Regions from separate parts of the Erwinia persicina genome, predicted to be linked through region 3. Evidence: predicted binding sites of a transcription regulator. Region 3 holds the regulator's gene; each other region holds the start of a gene.

Region 1 (10,058 bases), 1.7 Mb from region 3:
GTTGGTGGACGTACCGACGATTGGTGTGGCGAAAAAACGGCTCTGTGGCAAGTTTGAACCGCCAGGAGCTGAACCTGGCAGCTGTGAAGCACTGAGGGATAAAGAGGAACTGCTGGGCTGGGTGCTGCGCAGCAAGGTACGCTGTAATCCGCTGTTTATCTCACCGGGGCACCGGGTCAGTCACGCCACCGCCCTGGAATGGGTACAGCGCTGCCTCAAGGGTTATCGTCTGCCCGAGCCTACACGCTGGGCTGATGCAGTTGCCTCACGCCGCGCCGCTTTTACCGGGTTGCCGTCGGGTTAACCGTGCCGCTCAGTGGCTTTTCAGGTACACTGCGGCAAGCGCATTAATACTGAGATCCCGATATGTTACGTAACCCGATTCATCTGCGGCTGGAAAAGCTGGAAAGCTGGCAGCACGTTACTTTTATGGCCTGCCTGTGCGAACGCATGGCGCCTAACTACCGCGAGTTTTGCCAGCAGACAGGATTTGGTGACGGCCAGCTTTACCGCCGTATCCTTGATCTGCTGTGGGAAACGCTGGTGGTGAAAGACGCGAAAGTGAATTTTGACAGCCAGCTTGAAAAACTGGAAGAAGCTATTCCTTCTGCAGACGACTACGATTTGTACGGCGTATACCCGGCGATCGATGCGTGCGTCGCGCTGAGCGAACTGCTGCACTCTCGCCTTAGCGGCGAAACACTGACCCATGCGATTGCCGTGAGCGAAACCTCCATTACCACGGTGGCGATGCTGGAAATGACCCAGGCCGGTCGCGAAATGACCGAAGAAGAGTTAAAAGTGAATCCCGCCGTTGAAGAGGAGTGGGACATCCAGTGGGAGATATTTCGCCTGCTTGCAGCCTGTGAAGACCGGGACCTCGAGCTGATAAAAGGACTGCGATCTGACCTGCGTGAATCCGGTATTAGTAATATCGGTATAAATTTTCAGCAGTAAGGCGACAAAACGTGACTTCAGGCCTGATTTGTAGCGCCTTTGGGCTTCACATTCGCCCCCAGTCTGGTCTACATTTGGGGGGCTGAAAAATGTGGCTATCGGTGCGTGTATGCAGGAGAGTGCCAGAAACTGGTTTTTCCCTCGCACTCGATGCTTAGCAAGCGATAAATACACTGTAAGGATAACTTATGAACAAGACTCAACTGATTGATGTAATTGCGGACAAAGCGGACCTGTCAAAGACCCAGGCTAAAGCTGCTCTGGAATCCACCCTGGCTGCGATTACTGAGTCTCTGAAAGAAGGTGATGCTGTACAACTGGTTGGTTTTGGTACCTTTAAAGTTAACCACCGTGCTGAGCGTACTGGCCGCAACCCGCAGACTGGCAAAGAAATCAAAATTGCTGCTGCAAACGTACCGGCATTTGTTTCTGGTAAAGCACTGAAAGACGCTGTTAAGTAATCGTCTGACGGTGAAGAGTTTAAACAGGGGGGCGTTCTGCCCCTTTTGTTTAAACCGCCTGCTGCAGAGGTTATGTTGCTCTCCTCCCGAATCATTTTACCTTACGTCGTTTTCCCCCTTAACGGTTTCTCGCGCTTCCTGCGGGTTGTGATACTCTTTTCTGCATGAAACTGACCTCCTTCGCCCGAACGCTCTCTCTTGCCACCCTGATTCTACTGGCAGGCTGCAGTTCGCATTCTGATTTACCCGACTTTACCGCAAGCGGCTATCTGGCCGATCGCGGCGTGGTGCGTATCTGGCGCAAAAATCACCAGCAGCAGGTCGCGCATCTGATGACGGTCTACACCCCGTTTAACGGCGCGGCGACGGAAACAACCGACTATCTCTGGCAGCAGGATCAACTGCTCTCGGTTGAGCGGCATGTCGCGGGTGATAAACCTGATGATGTTACGCTGCGCTTCGACCAGAGCGGTGGACTGAGTTTTATGCAGCGCCAGCTGTCTGGCCGGCGTGAGGCACTGACGGAGGACGAGGTGGCTCTCTACCGCTTTGACGGGCAGCGGATGCTGAAAATCAGTGATGACCTGCTGTCGGGAAGTGTGTTGCTCAGGCAGGGCAGGTGGCAGCAGGATGGCAGCGTCAGCACTTGTCAGGGCAAAAAGGTGCAGCCGGCGCTTGAAAGCGTTGAGTTGAGCCAGATTGCGCGTCAGCAGCGGGAGGCGGCAGGCCCGGTCAGTGTTGCCTGGCTGGAGGCACCGGGGGGAACTCAGCTGCTGCTGGTGACCGCCAGCGATCTCTGCAAGACGGAGCCGAAAGAACAGGATTTTTAATCTAAAAAAAGGGCGATCGACGATCGCCCCTGAGGCTGTTCTGCGCCGGGCGGATTAACGCGCCGCCCGGGGAGACTATTTGCGATCTATGGCGCGATAACCGATATCGCTACGGCAGAAGCTGCCCTTCCATGAGATTGGTCTGGCCAGTTCATAGGCACGTTTTTGCGCAGCGGCAACATCGTCACCCAGCGCCGTGACGCAGAGTACGCGCCCTCCGTTAGTGACCACCAGGTCGCCCTGCAGCGTGGTTCCGGCATGGAACACCTTGCCGTCCGCCACTTCTTCCAGCGGCAGTCCGTGGATTTGCTCGCCGTTGACGTAATCCCCCGGGTAGCCGCCTGCGGCCAGAACCACACCCAGCGACGGACGTGGGTCCCAGACAGAATCCTTTTCGTCCAGCCTGCCGTCAACGGCGGCCAGGCAGAGCTCGACCAGATCCGACTGCAGACGCAGCATGATCGGCTGGGTTTCAGGATCGCCAAAGCGGCAGTTGAATTCGATCACTTTGGGCTGACCACTTTTGTCGATCATCAGACCCGCATACAGGAACCCGGTGTAGACATTGCCTTCACCGGCCATACCGCGCACGGTCGGCCAGATCACTTCATCCATCACACGCTGGTGGATCGCATCGGTGACCACCGGAGCCGGGGAGTAAGCCCCCATCCCGCCGGTATTCGGGCCGGTATCACCATCGCCGACGCGTTTGTGGTCCTGGCTGGTGGCCATCGGCAGCACGTTCTCACCGTCGACCATCACGATGAAGCTGGCTTCTTCACCGTCGAGGAAATCTTCCACCACGATACGGTGTCCCGCATCGCCAAAGGCGTTACCTGCCAGCATATCCTGGATGGCGTCTTCGGCTTCCTGCAGCGTCATGGCCACAATGACCCCTTTACCTGCCGCCAGCCCATCGGCCTTAATGACGATCGGGGCACCTCTTTCACGCACATACGCCAGAGCCGGTTCAACCTCGGTAAAGTTCTGGTATTCGCCGGTAGGAATTTTATGCCGCGCCAGGAAGTCTTTGGTGAAGGCTTTTGAACCTTCCAGCTGCGCAGCCGCCTGAGTCGGGCCAAAGATCTTCAGGCCCGCTGCGCGGAAAGCATCCACCACGCCGATGACCAGCGGGGCTTCCGGGCCGACGATGGTCAGATCGATTTTCTCATCGCGGGCGAAGGCCAGCAGGGCAGGGATATCCGTTGGGCCGATGGCCACATTCTGCAGTGCAGGCTCCAGGGCCGTACCGGCGTTACCCGGTGCAACAAAGACGGTCTCAGCCAGCGGGGACTGCGCGGCCTTCCAGGCCAGCGCGTGTTCACGGCCGCCATTACCAATCACTAAAATTTTCATCAGAGGCTCCGTTATTAATGGCGGAAGTGGCGCATGTCGGTGAAGATCATTGCAATACCGTGTTCGTCAGCGGCGGCAATCACTTCCTCGTCACGAATGGAACCACCCGGCTGGATCACACAGGTGATGCCGACAGCGGCGGCGGCATCGATACCGTCGCGGAACGGGAAGAAGGCATCAGAGGCCATGGCAGAGCCTTTCACTTCCAGGCCTTCATCGGCAGCTTTGATACCGGCGATTTTAGCGGAGTACACGCGGCTCATCTGGCCGGCACCTATGCCGATGGTCATACTGTCACGCGCATACACGATGGCATTTGACTTCACAAACTTCGCTACCTTCCAGCAGAACAGGGCATCACGCAGTTCCTGTGCGGTTGGCTGGCGCTGGCTGACCACGCGCAGGTGGCTTTCATTCACCATCCCGAGGTCACGATCCTGTACCAGCAGGCCGCCGTTAACACGCTTGAAGTCCAGACCGGTTTGACGCTGCTGCCACTGACCACAGGTCAGTACCCGCACGTTCTGTTTGCTGGCGGTGATCTTCAGGGCGGCTTCAGTCGCAGAGGGGGCAATGATCACTTCGACAAACTGGCGGCTGACAATCGCCTGCGCGGTCGCTTCATCCAGCTCACGGTTAAAAGCAATGATGCCGCCGAAAGCTGAGGTCGGATCCGTTTTATACGCACGTTCGTAAGCGGCCAGAATCGACTCTCCCACCGCCACGCCGCACGGGTTAGCGTGCTTAACGATAACGCAGGCGGGCTGGTCGAACTCTTTCACACACTCCAGTGCTGCGTCGGTATCCGCAATGTTGTTATAAGAGAGCGCTTTGCCCTGCACCTGTTGTGCCGTCGCCACTGAGGCCTCTGCCACATTCTCTTCTATATAGAAAGCGGCATCCTGGTGGCTGTTCTCACCGTAACGCATATCCTGCTTCTTGATGAAGTTCAGGTTAAGGGTGCGCGGGAAGCGGCCGGAAGGTGCCTGGGTTTCACCGTGATAGGCCGGAACCAGGCTACCGAAGTAGTTGGCAATCATACTGTCGTAGGCGGCGGTATGTTCGAACGCCTTAATGGCCAGGTCGAAACGGGTGGCCAGCGTCAGTGAATTATCGTTGGCGTCCAGTTCCGCAATAATAGTCTGGTAGTCACTGCTCTTCACCACAATCGCCACGTCTTTGTGGTTCTTGGCAGCGGACCGTACCATTGTCGGGCCACCGATATCGATGTTCTCAACTGCGTCTTCCAGCGAGCAGCCTTCACGGGCAACGGTCTGGGCGAAGGGATAGAGGTTAACCACAACCATATCAATCGGAGAGATGTTGTGCCCGGCCATGATGGCATCATCCTGACCGCGGCGTCCTAAAATGCCACCATGCACTTTCGGATGTAGCGTTTTAACGCGTCCATCCATCATTTCCGGGAAACCGGTGTAGTCGGACACTTCAGTGACGGGCAGACCGGCGTCTGCCAGCAGGCGTGCGGTGCCGCCGGTGGAGAGCAGCTCGACGCCACGCTGGGAAAGCGCCTGAGCGAATTCGAGGATACCGGCTTTGTCAGACACGCTGAGTAGCGCGCGGCGTACAGGACGATGTTGTTGCATGGTGGTTTTATCCCTTGGCTTTGGATCGCATATAAAGAGCGTTATAGGAAGCTTAGACATTCTCTTCTTCCTTATAAGAAGAAAGAAGCGTGACTAAGGTTCGTGTAACGCCCCTGAAGGGGCTTCCATTATGCGCGGGCATTGTAGCGAAAACGATTGCGCGATGCTCGTCAAAATTAGCGCGATGCCTGGATTGTGGATAAGTTTGTGCATAAGCAGGTATAAAGCGGGGTTTTGCTGGGGATTGCAGCGAACAGTCTCATTATCGCAAATTAGCCCTTGTCACCCGCCCAGAACTCCCTATAATGCGCAACCACTGAGACGGCACAACGGCTTACAGGCCAGCGGCTCAGGAGGTTCAGGAAGTATCTGAACCGCCGGAAAAACTTCTCAAAAAGAAGTTGACTCCGAAGGAGGAAAGCGTAATATACGCCACCTCGCGGCAGGAAGCTCCGGCACTGCTCGCAACGCTCTTTAACAATTTATCAGACAATCTGTGTGGGCACTCGCAGGATTGATATCAGTCACCTCCGGGTGACAAAAAATATCAAGTCTTAAGAGTGAACACATAATGAAATTCATTATGACGTTTTACACTTGAGCATCGCTGCACTTGTTGCAGCAAATCGAACTTTTAATTGAAGAGTTTGATCATGGCTCAGATTGAACGCTGGCGGCAGGCCTAACACATGCAAGTCGAACGGTAGCACAGAGAGCTTGCTCTCGGGTGACGAGTGGCGGACGGGTGAGTAATGTCTGGGAAACTGCCCGATGGAGGGGGATAACTACTGGAAACGGTAGCTAATACCGCATAACGTCTTCGGACCAAAGTGGGGGACCTTCGGGCCTCACACCATCGGATGTGCCCAGATGGGATTAGCTAGTAGGTGGGGTAACGGCTCACCTAGGCGACGATCCCTAGCTGGTCTGAGAGGATGACCAGCCACACTGGAACTGAGACACGGTCCAGACTCCTACGGGAGGCAGCAGTGGGGAATATTGCACAATGGGCGCAAGCCTGATGCAGCCATGCCGCGTGTATGAAGAAGGCCTTCGGGTTGTAAAGTACTTTCAGTGGGGAGGAAGGCGATGAAGTTAATAACTTCGTCGATTGACGTTACCCGCAGAAGAAGCACCGGCTAACTCCGTGCCAGCAGCCGCGGTAATACGGAGGGTGCAAGCGTTAATCGGAATTACTGGGCGTAAAGCGCACGCAGGCGGTCTGTCAAGTCGGATGTGAAATCCCCGGGCTCAACCTGGGAACTGCATTCGAAACTGGCAGGCTAGAGTCTTGTAGAGGGGGGTAGAATTCCAGGTGTAGCGGTGAAATGCGTAGAGATCTGGAGGAATACCGGTGGCGAAGGCGGCCCCCTGGACAAAGACTGACGCTCAGGTGCGAAAGCGTGGGGAGCAAACAGGATTAGATACCCTGGTAGTCCACGCCGTAAACGATGTCGACTTGGAGGTTGTGCCCTTGAGGCGTGGCTTCCGGAGCTAACGCGTTAAGTCGACCGCCTGGGGAGTACGGCCGCAAGGTTAAAACTCAAATGAATTGACGGGGGCCCGCACAAGCGGTGGAGCATGTGGTTTAATTCGATGCAACGCGAAGAACCTTACCTGGCCTTGACATCCACGGAATTCGGCAGAGATGCCTTAGTGCCTTCGGGAACCGTGAGACAGGTGCTGCATGGCTGTCGTCAGCTCGTGTTGTGAAATGTTGGGTTAAGTCCCGCAACGAGCGCAACCCTTATCCTTTGTTGCCAGCACGTAATGGTGGGAACTCAAAGGAGACTGCCGGTGATAAACCGGAGGAAGGTGGGGATGACGTCAAGTCATCATGGCCCTTACGGCCAGGGCTACACACGTGCTACAATGGCGCATACAAAGAGAAGCGACCTCGCGAGAGCAAGCGGACCTCATAAAGTGCGTCGTAGTCCGGATCGGAGTCTGCAACTCGACTCCGTGAAGTCGGAATCGCTAGTAATCGTAGATCAGAATGCTACGGTGAATACGTTCCCGGGCCTTGTACACACCGCCCGTCACACCATGGGAGTGGGTTGCAAAAGAAGTAGGTAGCTTAACCTTCGGGAGGGCGCTTACCACTTTGTGATTCATGACTGGGGTGAAGTCGTAACAAGGTAACCGTAGGGGAACCTGCGGTTGGATCACCTCCTTACCTGAAGATACCTTCCCGCGTAGTGTCCACACAGATTGTCTGATAGAAGTAACGAGCAATAGTAGTATCAGAGTCCCCATCGTCTAGAGGCCCAGGACACTGCCCTTTCACGGCTGTAACAGGGGTTCGAATCCCCTTGGGGACGCCATACCGGTAACGAAGTGAAAGTCGTTATCACCGTATCTCAAAACTGACTTTAACGAGTCACGTTTGAGATATTTGCTCTTTAACAATCCGGAACAAGCTGAAAATTGAAACGACATGTCGTTTTCATTCTCCGTAATAAGAATGAAATCTACGATATGTTCGAGTCTCTCAAATGCTCGCAACGACAACACGTGTTCCGTATGGGACGCTTGTGGGTTGTGAGGTTAAGCGACTAAGCGTACACGGTGGATGCCTAGGCAGTCAGAGGCGATGAAGGGCGTGCTAATCTGCGATAAGCGTCGGTAAGGTGATATGAACCGCAACAACCGACGATACCCGAATGGGGAAACCCAGTGTGATACGTCACACTATCATGTCATGAATACATAGTGGCATGAGGCGAACCGGGGGAACTGAAACATCTAAGTACCCCGAGGAAAAGAAATCAACCGAGATTCCCCCAGTAGCGGCGAGCGAACGGGGAACAGCCCAGAACCTGAATCAGTTTGTGCATTAGTGGAAGCGTCTGGAAAGTCGCAGGGTACAGGGTGATACTCCCGTACACAAAAATGCACTTACTGTGAGTTCGATGAGTAGGGCGGGACACGTGACATCCTGTCTGAATATGGGGGACCATCCTCCAAGGCTAAATACTCCTGACTGACCGATAGTGAACCAGTACCGTGAGGGAAAGGCGAAAAGAACCCCGGCGAGGGGAGTGAAACAGAACCTGAAACCGTGTACGTACAAGCAGTGGGAGCCTACTTGTTAGGTGACTGCGTACCTTTTGTATAATGGGTCAGCGACTTATATTCTGTAGCAAGGTTAACCGTATAGGGGAGCCGAAGGGAAACCGAGTCTTAACTGGGCGTTAAGTTGCAGGGTATAGACCCGAAACCCGGTGATCTAGCCATGGGCAGGTTGAAGGTTGGGTAACACTAACTGGAGGACCGAACCGACTAATGTTGAAAAATTAGCGGATGACTTGTGGCTGGGGGTGAAAGGCCAATCAAACCGGGAGATAGCTGGTTCTCCCCGAAAGCTATTTAGGTAGCGCCTCGTGAACTCATCTTCGGGGGTAGAGCACTGTTTCGGCTAGGGGGCCATCCCGGCTTACCAACCCGATGCAAACTGCGAATACCGAAGAATGTTATCACGGGAGACACACGGCGGGTGCTAACGTCCGTCGTGAAGAGGGAAACAACCCAGACCGCCAGCTAAGGTCCCAAAGTCATGGTTAAGTGGGAAACGATGTGGGAAGGCACAGACAGCCAGGATGTTGGCTTAGAAGCAGCCATCATTTAAAGAAAGCGTAATAGCTCACTGGTCGAGTCGGCCTGCGCGGAAGATGTAACGGGGCTAAACCATGCACCGAAGCTGCGGCAGCGACACGCAAGTGTTGTTGGGTAGGGGAGCGTTCTGTAAGCCGTCGAAGGTGGACTGTGAGGTCTGCTGGAGGTATCAGAAGTGCGAATGCTGACATAAGTAACGATAAAGCGGGTGAAAAGCCCGCTCGCCGGAAGACCAAGGGTTCCTGTCCAACGTTAATCGGGGCAGGGTGAGTCGACCCCTAAGGCGAGGCCGAAAGGCGTAGTCGATGGGAAACAGGTTAATATTCCTGTACTCGGTGTTACTGCGAAGGGGGGACGGAGAAGGCTATGTTAGCCGGGCGACGGTTGTCCCGGTTTAAGCGTGTAGGCTTGAGTTCCAGGCAAATCCGGAACTCTTTAAGGCTGAGGCGTGATGACGAGGCACTACGGTGCTGAAGTAACAAATGCCCTGCTTCCAGGAAAAGCCTCTAAGCATCAGGTAACATCGAATCGTACCCCAAACCGACACAGGTGGTCAGGTAGAGAATACCAAGGCGCTTGAGAGAACTCGGGTGAAGGAACTAGGCAAAATGGTGCCGTAACTTCGGGAGAAGGCACGCTGCCGGTAGGTGAAAGGACTTGCTCCTGGAGCTGAAGGCAGTCGAAGATACCAGCTGGCTGCAACTGTTTATTAAAAACACAGCACTGTGCAAACACGAAAGTGGACGTATACGGTGTGACGCCTGCCCGGTGCCGGAAGGTTAATTGATGGGGTTATCCGCAAGGAGAAGCTCTTGATCGAAGCCCCGGTAAACGGCGGCCGTAACTATAACGGTCCTAAGGTAGCGAAATTCCTTGTCGGGTAAGTTCCGACCTGCACGAATGGCGTAATGATGGCCAGGCTGTCTCCACCCGAGACTCAGTGAAATTGAACTCGCTGTGAAGATGCAGTGTACCCGCGGCAAGACGGAAAGACCCCGTGAACCTTTACTACAGCTTGACACTGAACATTGAGCCTTGATGTGTAGGATAGGTGGGAGGCTTTGAAGCGTGGACGCCAGTCTGCGTGGAGCCAACCTTGAAATACCACCCTTTAACGTTTGATGTTCTAACCTGGCGCCGTAATCCGGCGTGGGGACAGTGTCTGGTGGGTAGTTTGACTGGGGCGGTCTCCTCCTAAAGAGTAACGGAGGAGCACGAAGGTTAGCTAATCACGG
Region 2 (10,058 bases), 1.4 Mb from region 3:
GATTTTCCCCCGGCCAGAAGCTGGCAAAGGTTTCGTCGTCGGGCAGGTAAAGTGGCAGTGAGAGCTGTGCCGGCGTGTTCAGATTCACCTCAGGTTTTGAGCAGGCAGAAAACGGTAAAATTCTAACACAACTCGCCCGGGATCATGAAACGCTAAGGCTGCCTGAGCGGCAGGTTAGCGGGACAGCCGCGCTGGCTGCCCCGATCCGGCTTACTTCGCGCCGTTACCGTCGTCCGGCAGCTCGATCACCTCTTCTTCGCTGCGCAGCAGGGAAATCGCTTTAAAGATCAGACTCAGTCCGACCCCAACGACGGTGGCCAGGGCCATGCCTTTCAGTTCAGCGGCACCAATGTGCACCTTCGCCCCGCTGACCCCAATGATCAGGATCACTGAGGTCAGGATCAGATTTTGCGCTTTGTTATAATCGACCTTGGATTCGATCAGCACGCGGATGCCTGATGCGGCTATCACCCCGTACAGCAGCAGCGACACCCCACCCATCACCGGCACCGGCACGGCCTGAATAGCCGCGGCCAGCTTGCCGACGCAGGAGAGCAGGATCGCCAGAATCGCCGCGCCGCCGATCACCCAGGTACTGTACACCCGGGTGATTGCCATCACGCCAATGTTTTCGCCATAGGTGGTGTTCGGCGTGGAGCCAAAGAAGCCAGAGAAGATGGTCGAAATGCCGTTGGCAAACATGGAGCGGTGCAGGCCCGGATCTTTCAGCAAATCTTTCTTCACGATATTGGCCGTCACCACCAGATGGCCAATATGCTCGGCAATCACCACCAGCGCCGCAGGCAGGACGGTAAAGATGGCATACCATTCAAAACGCGGGGTGTAGAAGGTCGGCAGGGCGAACCAGTGCGCCTCACGCACTGGCGTCCAGTCGACAATGCCCATGCCGAAGGAGAGCGCATAGCCCACCAGCACCCCCACCAGAATCGGGATGATGGCCAGAAAACCCCGGAACAGCACCGAACCAAAGACCGTCACCCCCAGCGTGACCATCGAAATAATAATGGTTTTACTGTCAGCCGCACTGCCATCGGCAGGGAGCAGACCCGACATATTGGCCGCGACGCCCGCCAGCTCGAGGCCGATCACGGCCACAATCGCGCCCATCGCGGCCGGTGGGAACATCACATCCAGCCATCCGGTGCCGGCTTTCTTGACGATCAGCGCCACCAGGCAGAACAGCACACCGCACATAATAAAACCGCCCAGCGCCACTTCATAACCCAGCGGCAACAGCAGTAACACCGGGGAAATAAAGGCAAAGCTGGAGCCAAGATAAGCCGGAATTTTGCCTTTGCAGATAAACAGGTACAGCAGCGTACCGATACCGTTGAACAGCAGCACCGTGGCCGGATTGATATGGAAGAGAATGGGTACCAGTACCGTCGCGCCAAACATAGCGAACAGATGCTGGAAGCTGAGTGGAATAGTCTGTAGCAGCGGTGGCCGCTCGTGTACGCCAATTGCGCGACGCGTCATGATTTCATACCCCTTGCGTTTCCTGAGCTGTAAAAAAACCGACTCTATGGTCGGTTTGTTAATAAAAATAATCGATTACTGCACAATTTCTGCCGCGGTAAGGATCGGGCAGACCAGGCGTTATCGTCGCAGACCGCATGGACAGGGACAATCGCCTGGCACATCGTTTATTTCGTCCCGAAGATCTTGTCGCCGGCATCACCGAGGCCAGGGATAATATACCCCTTCTCGTTCAGGCCCTGATCGACGGAGGCAGTATAAACTTCAATGTCCGGGTGAGCTTTTTCCAGCGCAGCCAGCCCTTCCGGCGCCGCCACCAATACCAGTACCTTGATACTGCTGCAGCCGGCTTTCTTCAGCAGGTCGATGGTGGCGATCATGGATCCACCAGTGGCCAGCATCGGGTCAACAACTAGTGCCATGCGCTCTTCAATATTGGAAACCAGCTTCTGGAAATACGGAACCGGCTCCAGCGTCTCTTCGTCGCGATATACGCCGACCACGCTGATACGCGCGCTGGGCACATGTTCCAGTACGCCTTCCATCATGCCCAGACCTGCACGCAGGATGGGCACAACGGTAATTTTTTTACCTTTAATCTGCTCAATCTCAACCGGGCCGTTCCAGCCTTCGATGGTGACGGTTTCGGTTTCTAAATCGGCAGTGGCTTCATAAGTCAGCAGACTTCCCACTTCTGACGCAAGTTCACGGAAACGTTTGGTGCTTACGTCATGTTCCCGCATCAGACCCAGTTTATGTTTGACCAGCGGGTGTTTGACTTCCACGATCTTCATTGTTGTACTCCCGGAGTGTTAAGCTGCAAAAAAAAATCGCGAGATTATAGCGCCATTTAACCGCTGCGCCATATGACTTCGTGCAATACTTTTCATCTCTCCTGCAAGCCCCCTAAGAATTAGCTAAAATCTGACTATCCGCAATAGCGCTTAAGATGGCACTCGCAAACGTTTGCCTGCGCTGTTAGAATTGCCGCGCTTAAAACAGCCACAACACCAACCGCAAAACGCGTGGGGATTCCGCAGTGACCGACAAAACCTCTCTCAGCTATAAAGACGCCGGCGTAGATATTGATGCTGGTAATGCTTTAGTCGACCGTATCAAAGGCGTAGTGAAAAAGACCCGCCGCCCTGAAGTCATGGGTGGACTGGGCGGTTTCGGTGCCCTTTGCGCACTGCCGCAAAAATACCGTGAGCCGATTCTGGTTTCCGGCACTGACGGCGTCGGCACCAAGCTGCGTCTGGCGATGGACCTGAAACGCCATGATACTATCGGTATCGATCTGGTCGCCATGTGCGTCAACGATCTGGTGGTACAGGGTGCAGAACCGCTGTTTTTCCTTGATTATTATGCTACCGGCAAGCTGGACGTTGAAACAGCGGCCAGTGTGATCACCGGCATCGCCGAAGGCTGTTCGCAGTCGGGCTGTGCGCTGGTGGGCGGTGAAACCGCTGAAATGCCAGGTATGTACCACGGTGACGATTACGACGTGGCAGGCTTCTGCGTCGGCGTGGTTGAGAAAGCCGACATTATCGACGGCAGCAAAGTGGCCGATGGTGACGTTCTGATCGCCCTGGGCTCAAGCGGCCCGCACTCTAACGGCTACTCGCTGGTGCGCAAAATTCTGGAAGTCAGTCACACTGACCCGGACACCACCCAGCTGGAAGGCAAATCGCTTGCCGACCACCTTCTGGCCCCGACTCGCATCTATGTGAAAAACATTCTCAGCCTGATCGAACAGGTTGATGTGCATGCGATTGCCCATCTGACCGGCGGTGGCTTCTGGGAAAATATTCCGCGCGTCCTGCCGGATAACACTCAGGCCGTGCTGTCCGAATCAAGCTGGGAATGGCCGGCCGTATTCGGCTGGATGCAGCAGGCGGGCAACGTCAGCCGCTTTGAAATGTACCGCACCTTTAACTGCGGCGTCGGCATGGTGATCGCGCTCAGTCCGGCGGATGCCGACAGGGCCGTACAACTGATGACAGATGCCGGCGAGAAAGCGTGGAAAATCGGCGTCATCAAAGCCTCTGACTCTGACGAGCGTGTGGTTATTAACGCATGAAGCGCATAGTCGTGCTGGTTTCCGGCAATGGAAGCAATTTACAGGCAATCCTGGATGCCTGCCAGCAGGGGCGGATTAACGGCAGCATCGCTGCCGTGTTCAGCAATAAGGCAGAAGCCTTTGGTCTGGTGCGCGCACGCGATGCCGGTATTCCCGCCCATGCCCTGTCTGCCGCGCAGTTTGCCGACCGTGAGGCGTTTGACCGCCAGCTGATGCTGGAGATCGACGCGTATGCTCCCGATCTGGTAGTGCTGGCCGGGTATATGCGTATTCTCAGCCCGACGTTTGTGCTGCACTACGCCGGACGCATGCTCAATATCCATCCTTCGCTGTTACCCAAATACCCGGGGCTTCATACGCACCGCCAGGCGATTGAGAACGGTGACGATGAGCACGGCACCTCGGTGCATTTTGTTACCGAAGAGCTGGACGGTGGCCCGGTGATCCTGCAGGCGAAAGTGCCGGTATTCAGCGATGACAGTGAAGACGATGTCACCGCCCGCGTACAGCATCAGGAACATGCCATTTATCCGCTGGTGGTCGGCTGGTTTATGGATGGCCGTCTGGCGATGCGCGACGATGTGGCCTGGCTTGATGACCAGCCGCTGCCCCCTGCCGGACATGCCCTGGACTGAAGAATGACGGGCGGATCGCCTCCGCCCCGTTTATCCCCTCCGTTTACGCCAGCGGTTTTTTCGCCGTCTCGCGGGAACAGAAGACCGCAATGGCAGTGATCAACAGCGCCAGCACAATATAGACTGACACCCACAGCGTTCCCCCCGTCTTGCTAAACACCGTCGTGATAATCAGCGGAGCAAAGCCGCCCCCCAGAATACCTGCCAGCGTATAGGCCATGGACGACCCTGCATAGCGAACCCGACCGGGAAACTGCTCGGTGACAAACGCCGCCTGCGGGCCGTACATCAGCGCATGGATCAGTAAGCCCACCACCACCGCCAGGCAGATCGCCCACGGCTGCGCGCTGTCCAGCAGGGCAAAGAACACAAAGGCCCAAATCATCCCCAGCAGCGTACCTGCCAGATAGACCGGCCGTCGGCCAAAACGATCGGACAGCAGTCCGCACAGCGGTACCGCCAGCGCATTAGCCGCTGCACCCAGCATCGTCGCCCCCAGGGCCAGCGGGCGTGGCAGTTGCAGCACGGTGGTGACGTAGGTCAGCGTAAAGACCACGACCAGCGCGTACAGCACGTCGGAACCAATGCGTGACCCACCGGCGATCAGCAGCGCTTTACGCTGCGTCAGCATCACCTCTTTCAGGGGCCTGTGGCTGGTCTGTTTTTTCTCTGCCAGCGCCCGGAAAACAGGGGTTTCATCCACGCCACGGCGCAGCCACAGACCGAACAGCATCAGCGCCAGGCTGAGCAGGAACGGGATGCGCCAGCCCCACTGCTGAAACTGCTCCGGGCTGACCGACAGGCTGATCAGTGCAATGATCGCCGTACCGCACAGCGTGCCGCAGGAAGGGCCCATCTGGGCAAAGGAGCCGTTCAGACCACGCCGATCCTGGCGGCCGTGCTCCATTGACAGCAGTACGGCCCCTGCCCACTCTCCCCCCAGCGCAATTCCCTGGAAGAAACGCAGCGTCACCAGCAAGATCGGACTGAGGATCCCCCACTGCGCATAACCCGGCAGCAGGCCCATCAGGGCAGAGGTTCCGCCCATAATCATCAGCGTGGTCACCAGCACGAAGCGCCGGCCAAGCACGTCCCCCAGATGCCCGAACAGCATTCCACCCAACGGGCGCGAAATATAACCGACCGCATAGGTCGAAAAAGCAAGGATGGTCCCCACCAGCGGATTAAAGGAGGGGAAAAAGACATGGTTAAAGACCAGCGCCGCCATGATGTTGTAAATGGTAAAGTCGTACCACTCAAGAGCGGTGCCGATGGAACTGGCCGCCGCCAGCCGGCCGGTTTTAGCGGAGGAAGTCGCATCCCTTTCCGGGATAACGTCCTGCCGTTGTGGCAGTTCAGACAGGCTCATGATGTCATCTCCTGAGAGGTTAACTGCCAGCTTAACTGGTAAAACTCCGCCGTACCGTGCAGTACTGCCGACGCCCGCCGGGCCAGCTCGTCGACCGCTGCCTCGCTGCTGGCTTCAATCAGCACCATCTGCTGCAGGCGTCCGGGCAGGCGCTCCTCTTTAGGTAACGGCGTGCTCAGGGCGTCATCCGGACTTAACAGCGCGCAGGTGACAAAGCCCGGCAGCGCAGAGAGCATCTCACCGACCTGCAATACGTCGCCGACGGCTACGGACTGCTGACACGTCAGTACCGCCAGATGCGCACCGCTGCCCGCACCGGTCCGCGCGTCAATACGGCAGACCCGACGGAGCGGATCGATCATCTTTTGCAGGTTATCCCGTGACCAGGCGGTCTGCCGGGTGAATGCGGCGTGATAGTCGGCGCAGGTGAAATCGTCGAGGCTGTGAGTTTTATACAGGCCGAGATAGCACCGCCCGGCATGCCGGGCACGGTAGCGCGTTCCGCTAATAAATCCGCTAATCGCTACGCGCTCGGCAACGTGTTCATTGTCGTACCAGAGGTTAAAATCAGCCTCATCGTCACCGCCGATATTTGTCGCCACAAACAGCATTCCCTGAGGGTGTGATGTCATCTTCAGACTCCTGTTGATTGAGTAAGGGGGCGCAGCGCCTGTTCCACCGCCAGCGCGCAGCACATCAGCGCCGTATCCCGATCCGGCAACGCTGCCAGCATCAGGCCAACCGGCGCAGTTCCTGCCGGATGGCAGGGTAATGAGACGGCACAGCCGTCAAGAAAATTAACCATCGACGGATTTCGCAGCAGCGCAGCGTTAACCGCAAAATAGCGCGCTTCATCCTGTTCCAGCTCCGCCACTGTCGGGGCGGTCATCGGTACGGTCGGCATCAGCAGCGCGTCATAACCGGCCATTTCCGCGCCCACACGCCGCTGCCACCCTTCACGCTGCCGGTGCAGCAGCGCAGCATCCTCTGCGGAAATGGCCGCACCACGGTGAATACGTGACAGAACGCGCGGATCGTAGCGACTGGCCTCTTCCCGCATCAGCGTCTGATGCCACTGCCAGGCTTCACAGGCGGTCAGTCCTCCGGCGGCATTGATCTGCGCCAGTTCTGCAAACGGCGTGAGCGGTAACGTGTCAATGCGAATGCCCAGGGATCTCAACCGCTCAACGGCGTTGAAAAAGGCCTGTGCCACCTCCGTTGTTAACCCTTCCAGCACCAGGGTTTGCGGCACAGCCAGCCGCAACCGGTTCAGGTCGGGCATGGCCAGCACCAGGGGCCGCTCCGCCACCACGCCGTCCAGCAAGGCACAACTGGCCACGTCATGGGCGATAACCCCGACGGAATCCAGCGAGGGCGACAGCGGCATCAGGCCCTGCATGCTGATGCGGCGGGCCGTCGGTTTAAAGCCGGTCAGTCCGCAAAGTGCGGCGGGGATGCGCACCGAACCACCGGTATCACTGCCGAGTGAGCCGAGGCACATGCCGTCACTGACGGCAACCGCCGCACCGGAGGATGACCCGCCCGGGATCCGCCTGCACTCACGCTGCCAGCGGTTCGCCGGGGTGCCGTAATGGGGATTAATGCCCAGGCCGGAATAGGCAAACTCAGTCATATTGGTGCTGCCGATAAGCACCGCTCCGGCCTGGCGCAGGCGCGCAACCACGGCGGCATCCTGCGGCGCGGGCACCGTCTCTGCCAGACAGCGCGAGCCGCCGCTGGTGCTCTCTCCCACCACATCGAACAGCGCCTTGACGCTGACAGGAAGGCCATCCAGCGGTCCACGTGACTGCCCCTGACGGCGGCGTTCATCAGCCTGAATGGCGGCCTGCCGCGCCGGCTCCGGCCACAGCCGGAGAAAGACGCGGGCACCTTCTCCCTGCGGGTCTTGTGCCGCTGTCAGCGCCTGCTCCGTCAGCGAACGGGCGCTGACCTGCCCTGCGACCAGTGCGTCTGCCGCCTGTTTTAAGGTCATCGTCATCCCGCCTCCTCAGGCCACCAGTGGCAGCGTCTGGATCTGATACTGATGTTCAATGCTGCGCCCACGTTTTTCATCCACCAGCGCCATGCGAAACTGGCGTGCGGGGCGTATCCCGCCGAGCGCACTCAGCGTGCCGCAGCTCATGCCCAGCCCCTCTGGCAGCTCCCTTCCCCCGGCGTAGCGGGTGAGCAGATCGTCCGGCGTGCGCAGTTCTGCCAGATACCCCTGCTGGTAAAGCGTCCAGTCGGCCCCCTCGTTGACCCACGACTGCAGCAGCAGTCTGTCCCAGTCGTCAGCCACCTCACTCAGTCGCCAGGCATCGCGGGCCAGCGGCTTGGCGCAGACCTGTTTGGCCAGCGCCACGCTGTGGGTTTCAAGCTGGCGATCGGTATGATCGGAGGAGAGCGTCAGCCAGTTTTCCCCCTGCCAGCGAAAGAGGAAGGGTTCCGCCTCTCCGGAGCTCTGTTCACCCAGCACCTCGATATGGTTCTGCTGGGTCAGCAGCGTCGCGCTGGCACGATAAAAGAGCGGCACTGCACCCGGTGCGGGCACCCCCAGCGCCTCCAGCTCACGGATGTGTGCCAGCACGGCCTGCCTGTCCCTTCCGGCCCAGCCAGCTATAACCAGTTGATTAATAATTATATTTACCTGATTTTCTGCCGCCGAACTCAGTGAAAATTGCAACATAACCGCTCCTGTTGATTAACTAAAATACCTGTGAAATTTCACTATAATTTAGAAATTGCAATTGTTATGCCGGAATGTGTGTAAAATGTGGGCAAGGTCAAAATGAAGAAAGGAATGCTGATGAGCGACACGGTACAGATCCCGACAGGAGATCGGGCTATCTCACTGAATGAACTGGCTTATCTCCGTTTTCGTCAGGCACTGATCACTCTGGAATATAAACCGGGGGATTATCTGAACATGGCGCAGGTGATGGCGGATCTTGAGGTCGGACGCACGCCGGTGAATCAGGCGGTGCACCGTCTTGCGGCAGAGGGTCTGTTGCAGATCTTACCGCGTAAGGGGGTGATGGTCGCACCGCTGTCTGTCGACGATGCGCTGGAGTTGATTGAGGTACGTCTGGTGAATGAGCAGCTCTGTGTCCGCCTGGCTGCAGCGCGTATCTCTGCCGCTCAGGTCGGGCAGCTGCGCGAGATCAATGCCCGTCTTGCTGAGGCCAGCCGACAGCGCGATCCGCTAACGATGATGGCTTGCGATAATCAGTTTCACCATCTGCTGGCGGCGATTGCCGCCAACCGTCGTCTGATGGATATTCTGAATATCATTCACGCTCAGGCCCAGCGTTTCTGGGCGACAACGCTTTCGGATGCCGGGCATATGGAAGAGGTGATTGCCGAGCACAACGCGATTATTGATGCGCTGGCGGCCGGGGATCTCAGCGCGGCTGTAAGGGCGACAGAGCACCATATACTCTCGTTCAAACGTGCTCTGCTGGCAGGCCGAGCCGGCTGACGGCGTCAGCCATAGCGGCCGGTAATGTAATCTTCGGTTCGGCGCTGGCGCGGTGAAGTAAACAGGGCATCGGTGGGGCCAAACTCCACCACGCTTCCCTGATGCATAAAGGCGGTATAGTCCGACACACGCGCCGCCTGCTGCATGTTGTGAGTCACCAGAATCAGGGTGAAATGCTGTTTCAGCGAGGTCATCAGCTCTTCGATCACCAGCGTTGAAATGGGATCCAGCGCCGACGTCGGTTCGTCCAGCAGCAGGATTTCGGGTTCTATGGCGATCGCCCTGGCAATCACCAGACGCTGCTGCTGCCCGCTCGACAGCGTCAGTGCGTTCTGCCAGAGGTTATCTTTCACCTCTGGCCATAGCGCCGCAGCGCGCAGCGCCCGCTCAACCGCTTCATCCAGCACGCGCCGGTCGCGCACGCCCATCAGCCTCAGACCGTAGACGACATTATCGTAGATCGTTTTGGGAAACGGGTTCGGCCGCTGAAACACCATACCCACGCGGCGACGCAGCGCAGAGAGATCCCGATCCGGGCCGAGGATCGACTGCTGCTGCAGGCGAATGTCGCCGGTAATGCGGCAGCCATCAATCAAATCATTCATGCGGTTAAAGCAGCGTAACAGCGTCGATTTCCCGCAGCCGGACGGCCCGATCAGCGCTGTAATCCGATTTTTCGGCACCCGCAGGCTGATAGCGTTGAGCGCCGGTTTGTCGCCGTACCACAGGCAGAGATTATCCAGCTCCAGCGCGGTATCGTTATCATCAAAGTTCACAGTCATAACGGAATTCCGTGTTAATGCATCAGGGCACGATAGCGTTCGCGCAGACGATGGCGAAGGATCATGGCCATCAGATTCAACCCCAGGATCAGCAGCACCAGCAGCAGCGCGGTGGCAAAGACCAGCGGGCGATCGGCTTCGGCATTAGGGCTCTGGAACGCCAGATCGTAAATCTGAAAACCAAGATGCATAAATTTACGATCGAGGTGCAAAT
Region 3 (10,058 bases):
AGGACTGCGACCCTCAGGCACTGGTTAACACTTACGACAACTCCATTCTCTATACGGATTCGATGCTGGACAGCACCATCAGTCTGCTGAAATCCTGGGGTGATAAGTACAACGTGGCGCTGATTTATCTGTCCGACCACGGTGAGTCACTGGGTGAGCACGGTATGTATCTTCATGGTACGCCTTATCTCTTCGCCCCGAGTCAGCAGACTCATATTCCCTTTCTGCTCTGGATGTCAGCGGATTACGCGACTGCGTTTGGCATTGATCAGCAGTGCCTGCAGAAGCAGGCCCAGGGGGATGAGGTGTCTCAGGACAACATTTTTCATACCCTGCTGGGCATGATGAACGTGCAAACCCGGGAATATCAACCGGGACTGGATATGATCCGATCGTGTCGTCAAAACCATTAAGGCTTGAAACCGACCGTTCGGTCTAGTACTCTGCTGCGATGAATAAAACGACCCGCTTTGACACACGTGAACATCTGCTTGATACCGGTGAACGGCTCTGCCTTCGGTCCGGTTTTAACGGCATGGGGCTCATCGCTCTGCTGAAAGAAGCAGAGGTGCCAAAAGGGTCGTTCTACCATTACTTTCCGTCAAAAGAAGTGTTTGGCGTGGCAATGCTGGAACGCTACTTTGCGCGCTATCACCTGCGCCTGCAGGCGTATCTTGACGACCATCAGGGTAACTCCCGTCAGCGCGTGCTGGACTATTATTCCCAGTCGCTTTCTCACTGCCAGGAGAGTCACTTTGCCGGCTGTCTGTCGGTCAAGTTATCTGCTGAAGTCTGCGATCTGTCTGAAGCGATGCGGAGTGCACTTCATGCCGGTTCTGCGCCGCTGATTGCCACACTGAAAAATGCTCTGGATAAGGCCCAGCTGCAGGGAACCCTGTCACGCAAGATCGATTGTGCTGCCTGTGCACAGACACTGTATATGCTGTGGCTGGGAGCCAGTCTGCAAAGTAAAATCTGCCGTGACAATGCGCCGCTGCAGAATGCATGGCAGGAAATGACACGAATTCTTCGTGAAGATTAAAAAAAACACCTTAACTAGTCGACCGGTCTACCAGGAGTAAGTTATGAAACTGAACACGCTGTTTACCCCGCTGAAAACCGGTGCCATTACCGTGCCTAACCGCATCTTTATGGCACCACTGACGCGTTTGCGTAGCATTGAACCCGGCGATATCCCCACCCCGCTGATGGGTGAATATTATCGTCAGCGCGCGACCGCCGGGCTGATCATTACTGAAGCCACCCAGATCAGCTTCCAGGCAAAAGGGTATGCCGGAGCACCCGGTCTTCATTCTGCTGAACAAATCGGCGCCTGGAAAGCCATCAACGAGGGGATTCATCAGGAAGGCGGTCACAGTGCTGTCCAGCTGTGGCACACCGGCCGTATTTCTCACAACAGCGTACAGCCTGACGGCAAAGCCCCGGTTTCCGCTTCGGCAATCAACGCGGAAACCCGCACTTCTCTGCGAGATGCAGAGGGCAAGGCCATTCGTGAAGCCACATCAACACCGCGTGCGCTGACCACAGAAGAAGTGGCAGGTATCGTTAATGACTTCCGTCAGGCCGTCATCAATGCCCGCGAAGCCGATTTCGATCTGGCGGAGCTTCATTCGGCTCACGGCTACCTGATCCATCAGTTCCTTTCCCCGGCATCCAATCAGCGTGATGACCAGTATGGCGGCAGCATCGAAAATCGCACCCGCTTTGCGCTGGAAGTGGTTGATGCCGCCATTGATGGCTGGAGCGCGGATCGTATTGGCATTCGCATCTCTCCGCTGGGGCCGTTCAACGGTCTGGATAATGGTGAAGATCAGGAAGAAGCGGCACTGTACTTTATTGCTGAACTGGCAAAACGTCAGCTGGCTTATCTGCATATTTCTGAGCCAGACTGGGCAGGCGGTAAACCTTATACTCACGAATTCCGTCAGGCGATCCGCGCTGTGTATCCGGGCGTGATTGTCGGTGCCGGCGGCTACACGGCTGAAAAAGCGGAAGACCTGATTGAGCAGGGTCTGATTGATGCGGTAGCGTTTGGCCGTAGTTATATTGCTAACCCAGATTTAGTCGCCCGCCTGAAAACAGACGCACCGCTGAACGAACCGAAGCCAGAAAGCTTCTACGGCGGTGGGGCGGAAGGTTACACTGACTATCCTTTCCTCGGTTAATTGCCCCAAAGGTACGCAGCGGCAGGCATTGCCGCTATACTGCATTTTTCCGTCATCGTCTGATGACGCCGGTAAAAGAGGATGTTATGCGTTTACTTCACACCATGCTGCGCGTTGGCGATCTGCAACGCTCCGTTGATTTTTATACCAAAGTGCTGGGCATGCGCCTGCTTCGCACCAGTGAAAACACTGAATATAAATACACCCTCGCCTTTGTCGGCTATACCGAAGAGAGTGAAGGAGCAGTGATTGAACTGACCTACAACTGGGGCGTGGATAGCTACGACCTGGGTGACGCTTACGGACATATTGCACTGGGTGTCGATGATGTCGCCGCGACCTGCGATCGTATCCGTAACGACGGCGGTAACGTCACGCGTGAAGCCGGCCCGGTTAAAGGCGGCACCACGGTCATTGCGTTTGTTGAAGATCCCGATGGCTACAAAATTGAGCTTATCGAAAACAAACACGCCGGTAACGGTATCGGCCAGTAATTATTTCGGGTGCCTTTTGCGCACCCGACTTCCCTCCCTGCTGCATCCCCCGACAAAATTTGCCATAATGCGCGCTGCCTTTTTTCCCCAGTGAGAAGCTGATGTCTGAATCGAATGACCTGAATACCCTTAGCAGCCGTTTTCGCGGTTTTTATCCAGTCGTTATTGATGTTGAAACTGCCGGTTTCGATGCCAACACTAACGCGTTACTGGAAATCGCAGCGGTGACGCTAAAGATGGATGACAACGGCTGGCTGGAAAAGGATGAGACACTCCATTTTCACGTCGAGCCTTTTGTCGGTTCAGTTCTGCAACCTGAGGCGCTGGCATTTAACGGTATCGACCCTGACAACCCGCTTCGCGGGGCGGTCAGTGAATATGAAGCGCTGCACGCTATTTTCAAACTGGTGCGTAAAGGCATCAAAGAGAGCGGTTGTAGCCGGGCCATTATGGTGGCACACAACGCTACATTCGACCTGAATTTCGTCAATGCTGCTGCCGAACGCGCCAGCCTGAAACGTAACCCCTTCCATCCCTTCGTGACTTTTGACACGGCGGCCCTGAGCGGGCTGGTGCTGGGGCAAACGGTTCTGGCGAAAGCCTGCACCGCAGCGGGAATGCCGTTTGATAATGCTCAGGCACACTCTGCTCTGTACGACACCCTGCAGACCGCTGATCTGTTCTGTGAGCTGGTGAACCGCTGGAAACGGCTTGGCGGCTGGCCGCTGCCCGTCGAGCCGGCAGGCGACGACAGCGCGGGGTAACCCCCCTTAGCGATAAAAAAAACCGGGCCCTTTCAGGGCCCGGTTTTTTTATGCTGTCATGCTGTCTGACTTACTCAGCGGCATCGGACGGATATTTCTGCGCCGTCTCTTTGATGAGCTGCTGCAGTTCGCCGCGCTGATACATTTCAATGATGATATCGCAGCCACCGACCAGCTCACCATCGACCCACAGCTGTGGGAAGGTTGGCCAGTTAGCATATTTTGGCATCTCTGCGCGGATGTCAGGGTTCTGCAGAATATCAACGAACGCGAAGCGCTCACCGCAGGCAGACAGTGCCTGAACGGCCTGAGCAGAAAAACCGCAGCTTGGCAGTTTCGGAGAACCTTTCATGTACAACAGAATAGGGTTTTCAGCGATCTGGCGTTGAATTTTTTCAACAGTACTCATAAATGTCTTCCTCAATACGATACTTCATGTGTAGGCTAGGCGCAGCCTGCTTATTGTAGCGATTCTGTTCGGGTAGTGAAAACGACATTTTTACAGGGCGAAAGGGTAAAAATGTGACCTGAGAACAAAACAGGGATACAAAATAACATTTTCTTATCATCGTTGCTGTACGTGTTGTGGCCTGATTTGTTTTCATTGCTGCGATAAGCAACTGATACCGTTTAATTTATCGCCATTTACTTGATCTGTATTATTGAAACAAAAAAGACCTTACCCTTTGTTAAGAAGTTAGATTAGAATTGCCCTAACCTTCTGCCTGACCGCAGAAATGCCTTTTCTGACTCCGTTGCGACCTTTTGCAGCGCACAAACTGTTAATGGGAACGATGCGTTTACTCATCACGCTCTTCATACTGGCTTTCACCCAGTTATTTTTCAATATGGCGCACGCATCGCCACATGCCCCTATAAATGCGAATCAGCAAAAAGCCGATCGCACCACCGCGCGTGAAGACGACCGCCGTAAGCGCCGCCCGGTCAAGTCCGCCTCCACGAAAAAAGTAAAAGAACCGGTCAGTAAAAAAACAAAAGAAACCGCTAAGAAAACCTCCGCTAAAACAGCTCGTCTGGCTCCGGCAAAAAAAATCAAAGAAAAAGCAAAGAGCAAGGTGGCGGCAAAACCGTTGCGCACGGCTAACGTGACGAAAAAACCTTTAAGCCGAAAAATCGCTGCCAGTAAAAAAGCCGATAAAAAGCATTATGGTCGCGATCGCGCCGGGCGCAAAGTGGCGCAACGCAACGAAGCGCAGCTTTCTGCCCCACTCAAACTGAGTAAAGCCCACCGCGCCCGCTATCAAAAAGCGCGCGAGACGGCGATGACAAAATTGATGGGCCAACTGGGTAAACCTTATCAGTGGGGGGGAACCTCACCGAAAACCGGATTCGACTGTAGCGGGCTGGTCTGGTACGCCTATAAAGATCTGGTGAAGTTTAAGATCCCCCGGACAGCAAATGAAATGTACCACCTGCGTGATGCGGCCTCCATTAAGCGTGACGAGCTGGAAAAAGGCGATCTGGTCTTCTTCCGCATCAATGGACGCGGTACGGCTGACCATGTCGGTGTCTATCTGGGTGGAGGCAAATTTATTCAGTCGCCACGTACCGGTAAAGATATCCAGGTGAGCGCATTAAGTGAAGATTACTGGCAGGAGCATTATATTGGTGCACGCCGCGTGATGACGCCTAAAACCATTCGCTAGCGGGACGGTATGGGAGGAGACGCCTCCTCCCGATAAACTCAGTGCATGACAGCAGTAAAGCTAAACGCAATAATCATCAGCAGTGACCCAACAACCGCCAGAGCCGTCATCTTCATATCAGTGTTCATTTGTTCTCCTTAATAACCCTGCTATTAGTAAGCCAACAGATTTTCCCATACTTGCCCGTAAAAATCTCGTTTTCTGCGCGCAGCCTTGTTAGAATTATTTCTTTCCGTTGCGCAACACGCCCGGAAACGTTTCAAGTCAGCGCTGCATGTCACTCTACGGATGATTTTACCCCTTCCTACCCCTTTTGAGACGGCACCCCAGTTCATTCTCGTCGGCAGGAATGGCGGCGCGCAGGCAAACGTTTAACCCATTTGTTATCAGTACGTTAGTGATAGCCCCAGGAGTACGATTTTAATGGCAACAATTAAGGATGTGGCAAAGCGCGCCGGTGTCTCCACCACCACGGTGTCCCATGTCATCAACAAAACGCGCTTTGTAGCCGAAGAGACGCGCGAAGCGGTATGGGCGGCAATTAAAGAATTACATTACTCGCCCAGTGCCGTTGCCCGCAGTCTTAAGGTAAACCACACCAAAACCATTGGGCTTCTGGCCACGTCCAGTGAGGCCCCCTATTTTGCCGAAATCATTGAAGCGATTGAAAATCGCTGCTTTGCCAAAGGCTATACGCTGATCCTGGGCAACGCGCACAACGATCTGCAAAAGCAACAGGCCTATCTGTCGATGATGGCTCAGAAGCGTGTCGACGGCCTGCTGGTCATGTGCTCAGAATATCCTGACACCCTGATTGCTATGCTGGAAGACAACCGTAACATTCCCATGGTGGTCATGGACTGGGGCGAGTCGCGCGGAGACTTTACCGATACCGTGCTTGATAACGCCTTTGAAGGCGGCTATCTGGCGGGGCGTTACCTCATCGAACGCGGCCATCGTGATATCGGCGCAATCCCGGGACAGCTGGAACGCAATACCGGTGGCGGCCGCCATGCGGGCTTCCTGAAAGCGCTGGCTGAAGCCGGGATTACCCTGCGTGATGAATGGCTGGTGCAGGGGGACTTTGAACCGGAATCAGGCTATCGCGCCATGCAGCAGATCCTGTCACAGAAACAGCGTCCAACAGCGATTTTCTGTGGTGGGGATATTATGGCGATGGGGGCGATTTGCGCAGCAGATGAGATGGGTTTGCGCGTCCCGCAGGATATTTCGGTGATCGGTTATGACAATGTGCGCAACGCCCGTTACTTCACCCCGGCGCTGACGACCGTACACCAGCCAAAAGAGCGTCTGGGGGAAACAGCCTTTGATATGCTGCTTGACCGCATCACCAGCAAACGTGAAGAGCAGCAGACCATTGAAGTGCATCCTTCACTGATCGAACGCCGCTCCGTTGCCGACGGCCCCTTCCGGGACTATCGCCGTTAATGTCCGCGCATCAGCTCCCGGGCTGCTCACTCAGCCATTCTGCATTCAGCGTTTCGGTATTGCCAAGATAGGCAAGCAGCCAGTTCAGCGCCGGTGAGGCGCTGTGTTCAGACCAGCTGAGGTAGCAGGGACTGTCGGGAAACGGCGAGGCCAGCGTCAGCTCACCCAGCACCTGCTGTTGCAGCCAGGGCTGGGCGAAGTGCCCCGGCACCATCCCGACGCACAGTCCGGCACGCAGGCAGTCGAACGCACTTTCCCAGTCCGGCACCACCAGCCGCCGCTGATTGTCCAGCGTCCAGGTTGTCCGCTTCGGTAGTGCCCGCGAGGTATCCTCCAGCACCAGCGAGGGCCACTCGCGGATCAGGGCTTCACTCAGCGCGCCCTCGTAACGATGCAGCGGATGCCGGGACTGTACTACGCAGCGCCAGTTCAGACTGCCCATATCGCGAAAGGCAAAACGCCCCCGAACGGGAATGGCCTGAGTTGCGCCTATTGCCACGTCCACGCGACCGTCAGCCAGCGCATCCCAGACGCCGTTAAACACCTCCGGCATGATATGCAACTCCATGTCCGGAAAATGGCGGTAGAAATCCACCACCAGCTGCCGCGTGCGCGCCGGGCGTACAATGCGGTCCACCGCAATGTTAATCTGCCCGCGCCAGCCGTTTGCCACCTGCTGACAGCGGGTGCGAGTGGCAAGCATTTTTTTGATAACAGCCCGCCCCTCTTCACTGAATACGCGACCCGCTTCGGTCAATACCACATCGCGATGCCGGCGTTCGAACAGACTGACGGCCAGCCACTCTTCGAGTTGTCGAACGGTATAACTGACCGCAGATGGCACGCGATGAAGCTCTGCTGCAGCGGCGGTAAAGCTGCCCGTTCTGGCGACGGCGTCAACCACTTCAAGAGAATATTCAGACCACATAAGTTGCCTTCAAATTATTTCACTGCAAGAGACGAATAATAGCGTTTCACAGCTCATCAGGCACGGGATTACACTGCGCACGTAAAAAAATTGTCTAATAAGAGTTAAAAAATCATGCGTTCCAAAGGATTTATGTTTTATCTGGCCATACTGAGTATGTTGGGTTTTCTTGCCACGGATATGTACCTCCCCGCTTTTGGCGTGATGCAACAGGATCTGGGCACTGAAGCGGGCGCCATCAGCGCCAGCCTGAGTATCTTCCTTGCCGGTTTTGCCTGTGCGCAGCTGGTCTGGGGGCCGCTCTCTGACCGCATCGGTCGTAAGCCCGTGCTGGTCATGGGGCTCAGCCTGTTTGCCGTTGGTTGCGCCGCCATGCTCTGGGTGGAATCAGCGCCCTGGCTGCTGGCTATGCGTTTTGTGCAGGCTGTCGGCGTGTGTGCGGCGGCCGTCAGCTGGCAGGCGCTGGTCGTGGACCGCTACAGCGGTGCGCAGGCCAATCGCGTTTTTGCCACCATTATGCCGCTGGTGGCACTGTCTCCCGCGCTGGCCCCTTTGCTGGGCGCCTGGCTGTTACAGCACTTTTCCTGGCGCGCTATTTTCGTCGCGTTGCTGGTGATAAGCGTTATGCTGCTGATCCCGACGCTCCGCCTGCCATCGCCTTCACGCGTTGAAAAAGAGATGGTGAAAACGCCCGCTCCGGGCTTTTTCACCCTGCTGAAATCCCCCCTTTACAGCGGGAATGTGGCGATTTATGCCGCCTGCTCCGCCAGCTTCTTTGCCTGGCTCACCGGGTCGCCCTTTATTCTGGGTAAATTAGGCCTCTCCCCCGGTGATATCGGTCTGAGCTACGTGCCTCAAACGGTGGCGTTTTTGATTGGAGGTTTCAGCTGCCGCGCTCTGCTTAATCGCTTTGCCGGACGTCAGTTACTGCCCTGGCTGCTGGCGTTTTACAGCCTGAGCATTGCGGCTATTTATCTGGTGGCGTTACAGCCTGAGCCTTCGCTGTTTGCCCTGCTGCTGCCCTTCTGCGGAATGGCAATGGCGAATGGCGCTATCTATCCTATTGTGGTGTCCAGTGCCCTGCTGCCTTTCCCTCATGCAACAGGTAAAGCGGCAGCACTGCAAAACATGCTCCAGTTGGGTCTCTGCTTCCTGGCCAGCCTGATTGTATCGACGTGGATTGGGTCCGCTCTGTATACCACCACGCTGGTCATGGCAGGCACGATTTTCCTGGCCATCGCAGGTTATCTTGTCCAGCGAAGCGCAGAGCAAAAACAGGCCTGGCAGACGGCGGAAGAACCCCACTAAACCTCAGATAACATTTAGTTAGCACCCTAACAATAATGCGTTGAATATTCCCCGGCCTGCGCCTATAATTTACGGCGCATTATAAAACAACAAATACACAACATTTTCGAAGCAGGCGATGACCTCTGGTCATCGCCTGCTGTTGGATACTGACAGGGTCGTCAACGTGTTCTTCCGCGTGACATTTTTACGACCTCTGCTAATTTCAAATCAAGCCTCTTTTAACGTCGGATATCAGACTGTGGCATTAGCCACACGTGCTCTCACAAACCTGCAGGAAAGAGGATTCTTTTTTTCAGGTTTCAATCACACAGGGTGATGGGGAAGCTATGAGTTCATCGTGCATAGAAGAAGTGAACCTGGAAGATAATCAGTGGTATCGCATCGTCCAGGAAATGTTGAGTAAGGCAGATATCGAAATTAACGGAACCCGCTCATGGGATATCCGTATCGCTACCCCCGACTTTTTTAAACGCGTCTTGCAGGAAGGTTCGCTGGGGTTAGGTGAGAGCTACATGGACGGCTGGTGGGAATGTGACCGGCTGGATATTTTCTTCCAGCGCGTTTTGTCCGCAAAACTCGATCAACAACTCCCCCACCATTTTCGCGACACCCTTCGCGTCGCTGCTGCCCGCCTGACGAATCTGCAATCACGCAAACGCGCGTGGATTGTCGGTAAAGAGCATTACGATTTGGGTAACGATCTGTTTACCCGCATGCTCGACCCCTATATGCAGTACTCCTGCGGCTACTGGAAGCAGGCCAGCACGCTGGAAGAAGCCCAGCAGGCGAAGCTGCAGATGATCTGCGAAAAGCTTCAACTTGAACCGGGTATGTTGCTGCTGGATATCGGCTGCGGCTGGGGCGGGCTGGCGGAGTATGCTGCCCGTCACTTTAACGTCAGCGTGGTCGGGGTGACCATTTCAGCCGAACAGCAAAAACTGGCTCAGGCGCGCTGCGAAGGTCTGGATGTGACGATTCAACTGCAGGATTATCGCGATCTCAACCAGCAGTTTGATCGTATTGTCTCGGTCGGCATGTTTGAGCACGTCGGTCCAAAGAATTACGCCACCTATTTTGATGTCGTCAACCGCAATCTTAAACCTGACGGTATTTTCCTGCTGCATACCATCGGGGCGAATAAAACGGACAATAATGTTGACCCGTGGATTGATAAATATATTTTCCCCAACGGTTGTCTGCCTTCGGTTCGCCATATTGCGGATGCAAGTGAACCGTTTTTTGTGATGGAAGACTGGCAC

What was found. Region 3 encodes PurR, which represses purine synthesis genes. Its sites were predicted from a motif close to CANGCAAACGTTTGCNTG; they were not measured.
Region 1: the regulator PurR is predicted to act here: its motif matches at 5,354-5,371, upstream of purH (bifunctional phosphoribosylaminoimidazolecarboxamide formyltransferase/IMP cyclohydrolase).
Region 2: the regulator PurR is predicted to act here: its motif matches at 2,456-2,473, upstream of purM (phosphoribosylformylglycinamidine cyclo-ligase).

Annotation. Positions count from the first base shown of each region.
Region 1 is NZ_CP082141.1:4,329,795-4,339,852, reverse strand. Features, by position in the region: gene nfi (deoxyribonuclease V) at 1-304, shown strand, start outside; gene K6L24_RS20020 (YjaG family protein) at 367-957, shown strand; gene hupA (nucleoid-associated protein HU-alpha) at 1,146-1,418, shown strand; gene K6L24_RS20010 (DUF1481 domain-containing protein) at 1,583-2,248, shown strand; gene purD (phosphoribosylamine--glycine ligase) at 2,324-3,604, opposite strand; gene purH (bifunctional phosphoribosylaminoimidazolecarboxamide formyltransferase/IMP cyclohydrolase) at 3,619-5,208, opposite strand; rRNA gene K6L24_RS19995 (16S ribosomal RNA) at 5,844-7,384, shown strand; tRNA gene K6L24_RS19990 (tRNA-Glu) at 7,457-7,532, shown strand; rRNA gene K6L24_RS19985 (23S ribosomal RNA) at 7,754-10,058, shown strand, end outside.
Region 2 is NZ_CP082141.1:1,223,844-1,233,901, reverse strand. Features, by position in the region: gene hda (DnaA inactivator Hda) at 1-88, opposite strand, end outside; gene uraA (uracil permease) at 211-1,500, opposite strand; gene upp (uracil phosphoribosyltransferase) at 1,668-2,294, opposite strand; gene purM (phosphoribosylformylglycinamidine cyclo-ligase) at 2,540-3,580, shown strand; gene purN (phosphoribosylglycinamide formyltransferase) at 3,577-4,215, shown strand; gene K6L24_RS05535 (MFS transporter) at 4,259-5,584, opposite strand; gene K6L24_RS05530 (DUF4286 family protein) at 5,581-6,216, opposite strand; gene K6L24_RS05525 (amidase) at 6,219-7,583, opposite strand; gene K6L24_RS05520 (DUF2848 domain-containing protein) at 7,593-8,270, opposite strand; gene K6L24_RS05515 (GntR family transcriptional regulator) at 8,385-9,062, shown strand; gene pstB (phosphate ABC transporter ATP-binding protein PstB) at 9,068-9,844, opposite strand; gene pstA (phosphate ABC transporter permease PstA) at 9,859-10,058, opposite strand, start outside.
Region 3 is NZ_CP082141.1:2,628,036-2,638,093, forward strand. Features, by position in the region: gene eptA (phosphoethanolamine transferase EptA) at 1-413, shown strand, start outside; gene K6L24_RS11885 (TetR/AcrR family transcriptional regulator) at 452-1,042, shown strand; gene nemA (alkene reductase) at 1,086-2,186, shown strand; gene gloA (lactoylglutathione lyase) at 2,273-2,680, shown strand; gene rnt (ribonuclease T) at 2,782-3,444, shown strand; gene K6L24_RS11905 (Grx4 family monothiol glutaredoxin) at 3,515-3,853, opposite strand; gene K6L24_RS11910 (C40 family peptidase) at 4,239-5,111, shown strand; gene cydH (cytochrome bd-I oxidase subunit CydH) at 5,150-5,239, opposite strand; gene purR (HTH-type transcriptional repressor PurR) at 5,535-6,560, shown strand; gene punR (DNA-binding transcriptional activator PunR) at 6,571-7,488, opposite strand; gene punC (purine nucleoside transporter PunC) at 7,603-8,796, shown strand; gene cfa (cyclopropane fatty acyl phospholipid synthase) at 9,126-10,058, shown strand, end outside.